One region of the Ideonella margarita genome, then DNA from elsewhere that is predicted to be linked to it. Evidence: predicted binding sites of a transcription regulator. Region 1 holds the regulator's gene; the other holds the start of a gene.
The links. Region 1 encodes HrcA, which represses chaperone genes, less so after heat shock. Its sites were predicted from a motif close to TTAGCACTCNNNNNNNNNGAGTGCTAA; they were not measured.
Positions count from the first base shown of each region.

Region 2: rpoH (RNA polymerase sigma factor RpoH) is a predicted target of HrcA. The motif match lies at 1,540-1,566, and genes of this name have one in related genera.

Region 1 covers NZ_JBBUTI010000002.1:80,187-84,378, reverse strand. Annotated here, with positions in the region: gene recN (DNA repair protein RecN) at 1-514, opposite strand, end outside; gene AACH00_RS03335 (NAD kinase) at 536-1,423, opposite strand; gene hrcA (heat-inducible transcriptional repressor HrcA) at 1,496-2,524, shown strand; gene AACH00_RS03325 (TetR/AcrR family transcriptional regulator) at 2,484-3,170, opposite strand; gene AACH00_RS03320 (sensor histidine kinase) at 3,446-4,192, shown strand, end outside.
Region 2 covers NZ_JBBUTI010000001.1:288,972-293,163, reverse strand. Annotated here, with positions in the region: gene AACH00_RS01390 (FAD-dependent monooxygenase) at 1-304, opposite strand, end outside; gene ychF (redox-regulated ATPase YchF) at 399-1,493, shown strand; gene rpoH (RNA polymerase sigma factor RpoH) at 1,608-2,531, shown strand; gene AACH00_RS01375 (SCO family protein) at 2,622-3,269, opposite strand; gene cyoE (heme o synthase) at 3,266-4,174, opposite strand; gene AACH00_RS01365 (COX15/CtaA family protein) at 4,188-4,192, opposite strand, start outside.

The sequences.
Region 1 (4,192 bases):
CCTGCGCGAGTTGCTCAACGGCCTGCTGCCATGCGGCGTAGGCGGTGGCCATCGGCGTGGCGTCGATGCCGGCTTGCTCGTCGAGCAGCGCGCGCACCGAGGCGGGGCGGGTCAGGCCTTGCCAGGCGTGCTGGCCGTGGATGTCCACCAGGTGGTCGGCCACCTCGCGCAGCTGGCTGGCGGTGGCCGGGCTGCCGTTGATGTAGCCCCGGCTCTTGCCCTGGTTGTCCACCACGCGGCGCAGCAGCAGCTCGTCGCTGTCGTCAAAGCCGGCGGCCTCCAGCCAGCGTTTGAGTGAGCCGGGCCGGTCGAAGATGGCGGTGATCTCTGCCCGGGCCGCGCCCTCGCGCACCACATGGCTGTCTGCCCGTGCACCGAGCGCCAGCTGCAAGGCGTCGATCAGGATGGATTTGCCGGCGCCGGTTTCGCCGGTCAAGACGCAGAAGCCGGCGTCGATGTCGACGTCCAGCATGCTGACGATCACGAAGTCACGCAGGGTCAGGTGCTTGAGCATGTGGCCCTCAAAGGTCTGGCGTCAGACGACGCCTTCGTACCAACGAAGTTTGCGGCGCAGCGTGGCGTAGTAGCTCCAGCCGCGGGGATGGATGAACCGCACGCGCTGGGCCGAGCGGCGCAGGCGAACCTGGTCGCCATGCAGCAGGCTGGCCAGCCCGTGGGTGTCGAAATTGGCGCTGCTGTCCTTGCCGTTGACGATGGTGATCTGCACCTCTTGCGAGTCAGGCAGGACGATCGGCCGGTTGGACAAGGTGTGCGAGGCGATGGGCACCAGCACCCAGCCGCCGATCGACGGGTGCAGGATCGGCCCGCCGGCCGAGAGCGCATAGGCCGTGGAGCCGGTGGGCGATGCCACGATCAGGCCGTCGGCGCGCATGTTGGCGACGAACTCGCCGCCCACATCCACACGCAGCTCCACCATGCTGGAGGTGGCACCACGGCCCACCACCACGTCATTCAGGGCCAGGCCTTCGAAGATGGGTTGGCCATCGCGCCACACGCCGCCTTCGATCATGGAGCGCTGCTCTTCCTCGTAGTCGCCCTGCACGATGGGGCCGAGGGCTTCGGCCCAGTCGGCGGCACGCACGTCGGTGATGAAGCCCAGCCGGCCCTGATTGATGCCGACCAGCGGCACGTTGTAGCGGGCCAGCTCGCGGGCGATGCCGAGCATCGTGCCGTCACCACCTACCACCACCGCCAGGTCGCAGCGCTCGCCAATTTCAGCGGGCGTGAGCGCACCAAAGTCAGACCAGCCGGTGTTCAGGGCGGTGTCCCGGTCGACCGAGACTTCCAGGCCCTGGCGCGACAGGAACTGCGCGATGCTTTCAAGCTGCGGCCGAATGCCCTGTGCCTGGTATTTGCCGATCAGCGCGGCATGGCGGAAACGGGGCTGCGGGGAAGTGGTCATCGTGCCGGGAATTACACCACACGCCCCCGTGCTGCCCGCGTGGTCAGCCCGCATGTCCGTACAATGAAAAGCATGCTCGACGAGCGATCCCGATCCCTGTTGAAGACCTTGGTTGAACGCTATATCGCGGACGGCCAGCCCGTGGGTTCCCGAACCCTTTCCAAGGCCTCGGGGCTGGAGCTGTCGCCAGCCACCATCCGCAACGTGATGTCCGACCTCGAGGACCTCGGGTTGATCGTCAGCCCGCACACCTCGGCCGGGCGCGTGCCCACGGCCCGTGGCTACCGGCTGTTCGTTGACACCATGCTCACCGCCCGTCCGTTCGACGCGGCCAGCCTGGTCAGCGACGAAGCCGTGGCGCGGGGCCAGCTGCAGCCCGACCAGCCGCAGCGCGTGATTGCGCAGGCGGCGCAGCTGCTCTCGAACATGTCGAGCTTCGTTGGTGTCATCACCGCGCCGAAGAAGGCGGGCGTGTTCCACCACATTGAATTCCTGCGGCTGGGCGACAAGCGGGTGCTGGTGATTCTGGTGGCGCCGGATGGCGATGTGCAGAACCGCGTCATATTCACCGCCACCGACGTCACCCAGAGCGAGCTGGTGGAGGCCTCCAACTTCCTGAACGCGAACTACGCCGGCCTGAGCATCGACGAGGTGCGGGGCCGGCTGAAGAATGAAGTTGACGTGCTGCGCGTGGAAATCGCCAGCCTGATGCAGGCAGCGGTGCAGGCCGGCACGGATGCGCTGGCCGAGAACCAGGACCAGGTCATCGTCAGCGGTGAGCGCAACCTGCTCGGCGTGCAGGATTTTGGCAACGACATGGGATCACTGCGCAAGCTGTTTGATCTGTTCGAGCAGAAGACCCAGCTGATGCGCCTGCTGGACACCTCCAGCCGCGCCGAGGGCGTGCGCATCTTCATCGGTGGCGAAAGCCGCGTGGTGCCTTATGAAGAGCTGTCGGTGGTGTCGGCGCCCTACGAGGTGGACGGCCGCATCGTGGGGACGCTGGGCGTGATCGGCCCGACCCGCATGGCCTACGACCGCATGATCCAGATCGTCGACATCACGTCACGGCTGGTGGGCAACGCCCTGTCACAGCGCTGATCTTCGCGGCCACTTCGGCCAACATCTCATCGCGCAGCAGCGCGGGGCTGCGCCAAGGGAACGTTGGCAGATACAACACCGGGTGCAGCAGGCCGAACAAGCGGCACATCAGCCATTCGCCCAAGGCGCGGCGGGCATCACGCCCCAGGCTGTCGGCCGAGCCTGCGGCGGGCAGGCAGGCGTCCAGCAGGCTGCCCAGGTGTTCCAGCACGATCTTGCCCGGCGACGCTTCCAGATAGGGCGCCAGCCCCAGGCTTTCGCGGCTGCCTTCGTGGCCGGTCGTGAAGACCAGCAGGTAATGGTCGCGGTTGTTGAGCCAGTAGTCCACGAACCCGCCCAGCCAGGCGGTGAGCACCGCCACGGGCTCGGTGGCATTGGCGCTGGCGGCATTGGCACTGGCGGCAGCTTCCACCAGCAGGTCGTCCCAGATATGGCGCAGCAGGTGGTACTTGCTGGGGAAGTAGCGATACAGGGTCATCGGCGGCACGCCGGCCTCATTGGCCAGGCGGCGCATCGACAGAGCGTCATAACCTTCCGCCGCAAAGATGGCGTTGGCCAGCTTCAGGATGGTCTGGCGAAACTCCGCCTGATCGGCCAGAGAGCGGCGGCGGGTGCGTTTGATGGGCTCGGGGTGGGTGGCTGACATCGAAGGAGACGCTGCGCAGGTGTGGCTCATTGTGAACACGGCCCGCGCACAACAGGCGGCGTGCACGGGTAAGCACGTGGCCCGGCGTCGCGGCCGTGCCACACCTCGCACTTTTGTAGGATGGCAATTGAATAGTTTCTAGCGTGTGTGTACGCTTGTGACCAATCGGCAGGTAGTCGTAACTGATTCGGCGGGGACTTCTCGACACAGAGAGGCCCCGGGTGTTGATGCTGGCCGAGATCCGGCAGCGCTGCGCAGAATCGCAGGAGTCGTCGTTGAGTTTTTTGAAAAGCAGCACCGCCCCGGTGCTCGCCATGGATACCGCGCTACCTTTGATGCGCAATGCGCTTGAGCACGCCATGGCCTTGATCGACACCGTCGGGCCGTCCGAGGGTGACCCGTTTCATGTGGTCCAGCAACTGGAGCTGGTGGCTGATCTGCTCAGGCAGCAAGGCAGCGCGTCGATGCGCGAGGGGGCTGACCTGCTGAGCCATGCCCTGGTTGTGCCGCGGCATCAGCAAACCGAGTTGTGGCGCTACGGCCTGCTGATGACGCTGCAGCGCCTGGCGGGGCAATTGCCGGCCGACGACGTCAGCACGGACAACGTGAGGCCCGCGGTTCGCCATCCCTCTTCGACCACCGATGCAGCCCACACAGCCGCCTTCGGCATTGAGCGTGGCCTGACGCGTGCCTTCATGGCCGGCTCCGAAGGCATGCTGCTGGCCAGCCCGGACGGGCGCATTCACCACGCCAACCACACGGCAGAGCAGTTGCTGGGCTGGGCGCCGGGCGCCTTGAATGGCGTGTCACTGTGGAGCCTGATGACGGCCGACGTGCAGGTTCGGTGGCAGCCGGCGGGTGTTGATGCTCTAGCGGCAGGCGCATCGCACCCGCTGGTCGCCCGCAACGCGGTGATGCCGCTGAAGCGCGCCGATGGCTCCGTGCTGATGGCCTACGGCCTGGTGCAGCACCTGCCACCCCACGGGCAGGAGCCGGGCATGGTGTTCGCGAGTTTTCATGAC
Region 2 (4,192 bases), on a different contig from region 1:
AGGCCAGGGCCGGCACGGCCTGCTGCCACGCCGACAAGGCCAGCTGCGCGCCGGGGGCATCACCCGCCACCCGCATGTCGTGCACTTCAGTACGCGCGTCGGCGGGCAAGGCGTCCCACACCTTCAGGTCGGTGAGCAGCGCCACCGAGGCCGGGTTGAGCGCGTAGGCGCGCAGGTCAGGCTGGGAAGGCACCGCGGCTGATCGGGCCTGCAGCGCCACCCGCAGCCCCCGTCGGGCGAGGGCCAGGGCGAGGGTCCGGCTGACGATGCCGGTGCCAAGAATGCGCACATCCAGGTTGCTCATGCAGCCGATTGTAGGGAGCCGCCTTAAAATGCGCGGTTTGGTGCCCTTGCTGGCCCCACCGTTTCATTCCCGTCCCCAACAGCGAAAGTTCCCCATGAGCCTGAAGTGCGGCATCGTCGGTCTGCCCAACGTCGGCAAGTCCACCCTGTTCAATGCCCTGACCAAGGCTGGCATCGCTGCCGAGAACTACCCGTTCTGCACGATCGAGCCGAACGTCGGCGTGGTGGAAGTGCCTGACCCCCGCCTGGCTGCGCTGGCCGAGATCGTCAAGCCTGAGCGCATCCTGCCGGCCATCGTCGAGTTCGTGGACATTGCTGGCCTGGTGGCGGGCGCGTCCAAGGGCGAAGGCCTGGGCAACCAGTTCCTGAGCCACATCCGCGAAACCGATGCGATCGTCAATGTGGTGCGCTGCTTTGAAGACGACAACGTGATCCACGTGTCGGGCAAGGTCGATCCGATCTCCGACATCGAGGTCATCCAGACCGAGCTTTGCCTGGCTGACCTGGGCACGGTGGAGAAGAGCCTGCACCGCTACAACAAAGCCGCGCGCTCGGGCAATGACAAGGAAGCCGCAGCGCTGGTGAAGGTGCTGGAGAAGTGCCAGGCGGCGCTGGACCAGGCCAAGCCTGTTCGCTCGATCGACTTCTCGAAGGACGAGCTGGTCATCCTGAAGCCGCTGTGCCTGATCACGGCCAAGCCGGCCATGTTCGTTGGCAACGTCTCGGAAACCGGGTTCGAGAACAATCCCTTCCTTGAGCGTCTGAAGGAATACGCCGCTGCCCAGAAGGGCTTCGTGGTGGCGATCTGCGCGAAGACCGAAGCCGAGCTGGCGGAGATGGAAGATGAAGACCGCGCGATGTTCTTGGCAGAAATGGGCCAGGACGAGCCGGGCCTGAACCGCCTGATCCGCGCGGCCTTCAAGCTGCTGGGCCTGCAGACCTACTTCACCGCAGGCGTGAAGGAAGTGCGCGCCTGGACCATCCATGTGGGCGACACCGCCCCACAGGCCGCCGGCGTGATCCACACCGACTTCGAGCGCGGTTTCATCCGCGCCCAGACCATCGCCTTCGACGATTTCATCCAGTTCAAGGGTGAACAAGGGGCCAAGGACGCCGGCAAGATGCGCGCTGAAGGCAAGGAATACGTCGTCAAGGACGGCGACGTGCTGAACTTCCTGTTCAACGTCTGACGGCGGGAAACCGCCAAAAAGGTCGCTTCGGGGGCTTTTCCAGGGTTTAGCACTCCTCTTCGGAGAGTGCTAATATCTCTGGAACCTTTCGTCTTTCAGACACTCCGACTCGGCATGAACATCAAGACCACCCCCACCGCTGTTGCCCTGCGTGACCCGTGGGCCATGGTGCCGTCCATCGGCAACCTGGATGCCTACATCACGGCGGTCAACCGCATTCCTCTGCTCACCCCCGAGGAAGAATCCGAACTCGGCCGCAAGCTGCAGGCCGATGGTGATGTGCAGTCCGCCGGTCGGCTGGTGTTGTCGCACCTGCGCCTGGTGGTATCGGTGTCGCGCCAGTACATGGGCTACGGTCTGCCGCAGGGCGACCTGATCCAGGAAGGCAATGTCGGCCTGATGAAGGCGGTCAAGCGCTTCGATCCGGGCCAGGGCGTGCGTCTGGTCAGCTACGCGCTGCACTGGATCAAGGCCGAGATCCACGAATACATCCTGAAGAACTGGCGCATGGTGAAGGTGGCCACCACCAAGTCCCAGCGCAAGCTGTTCTTCAACCTGCGCTCGATGAAGCAGGGCCTGAAGAGCCAGGCCGGTGACACCGAAACCTTCCGCAACACGCTGACGCCCGACGAGGTGGACGTGGTGGCTCAGCAGCTGAATGTGAAGCCGGAAGAAGTCATCGAGATGGAAACCCGGATGTCGGGCGGCGACGTGGCCCTGGAGCCGCAGACCGACGACGGCGAAGAGAGCTACGCGCCCATCGCCTACCTGGCCGATGACACCCATGAACCGACCCGTGTGCTGGAAGCCCGCAAGCGCGACCATCTTTCCAGCGACGGCATCACCCAGGCGCTGGCAGCACTGGACGACCGCAGCCGCCGCATCGTGGAAGAGCGCTGGCTGAAGGTGAACGACGACAGCTCGGGCGGCATGACGCTGCACGAACTGGCCTCGGAATACGGCGTCAGCGCCGAGCGCATCCGCCAGATCGAGGTGGCTGCGTTGAAGAAGATGCGCAAGGCGATCGAGACGGTCTGAGGACCTGCTCACGCGCCGCTGCCCGAGCAAGTGCTGCGGGCGGCAGACAAGACAAAGGCTCCCGCGGGAGCCTTTGTTGTTGGTGCCAGCTCAACGACCGGCCAGCAAGACCTTCACGTCGTTGGTCAGCGCCTCGACCGGCGTGCCGTAACGCTCGTACACACGTACCCGGCCTTCGGTATCGAAGAGATAGACCGCCGCGGAGTGGTCCATCGTGTAGTTGTTGGCGTCTGACTTGCCCGGCACCTTGGCGTAGAAGACCTTGAAAGACTTGGCCAGGTTCTTGATCTGTTCAGACTCACCGCGCAGCGCGATGAAATCGCTGCCGAAGTTGGCGAGGTAGGGCTTGAGTATCTCGGCCGTGTCGCGCTCCGGATCTACCGTGACGAACACCGGCTGCAGCTTGGCGCCATCCGCTCCCAGTTGCTGCTTCACGGCAGCCAGCTCGGCCATCGTGGTCGGACACACATCGGGGCACTGCACGTAGCCAAAGAAGACCGCCACGACCTTGCCTTTGAACTCGGCGAGCGTGCGCACCTTGCCGTCGATGTCAGGCAGACCCAGCTCCTTGGCGTAATCCGCCCCGGTCAGGTCGGTGCCCTTGAACGGACTGACGCCTGCAGCGCCCTGCCCGCCCGGCTGGTCACAGCCCGACAAGCCGGTGGTCAGACCCAGCAGCGTGGTGGCGGCACCAGCGAAAGCCAGCAGGGCGTGCCGGCGCGCGCGACCGGAGTTCATTGGTGCATCCATGGGCTGACGTAGTGGTCCACCAGCAGGGCCGCGAACAACAGCGACAGGTGCAGGATGGAGAAGCGGAAGGTCTGACGCGCGAGGGCGTCAGAATAGTTGCGCCAGAGACGCCATGCATAGGCCATGAAAGCCAGGCCCAGCACCAGGGCGCTGACCAGGTAGATCGAGCCGCTCATGCCATAGATGAACGGCAGCATGGTGCCGGCCAGCAGGATGATGGTGTAGAGGAATACATGCAGCCGTGTCAGCTCAGCGCCGTGGGTGACCGGCAGCATGGGCAGGCCGGAGGCGCGGTACTCCTCGGCGCGGTAGAGCGCCAGCGCCCAGAAATGCGGCGGCGTCCACAGGAAGATGATCAGGCACAGCAGCCAGGCTTCCGGCCCGGCATCGCCACGCACGGCGGCCCAACCGAGCACGGGCGGCATGGCACCCGAAGCCCCGCCGATCACGATATTCTGCGGGGTCAGCGGCTTCAGCACCACCGTGTAGATGATGGCGTAACCGACGAAGGTACCCAGCGTCAGCCACATGGTGAGCGGGTTCACCCAGATCCAAAGCACGGCGCAACCGATGCTGCACAGCACGCCCGAGAACATCAGCGTCTGGGCTTCAGGCAACTCGCCCTTGGCGGTCGGGCGCCAGGCGGTGCGCTTCATGCGGCGGTCGATCTCGCGCTCGATCAGGCAATTGAAGGCTGCTGCTGCGCCCGCCACGAGCCAGATGCCGGCCGTGGCCGCCACCAGGATGCGCCACGACGGCAGACCGGGTGCGGCCAGCAGCATGCCGATGACGGCACAGAACACGATCAGCTGAACCACCCGGGGCTTGGTGAGCGCGTAATACTGGGACCAGCGCGAAGGCACGGGCGGGGTCGGGGCAAGGGTGGGAGTCATCAGGAAACAAGGATCAGG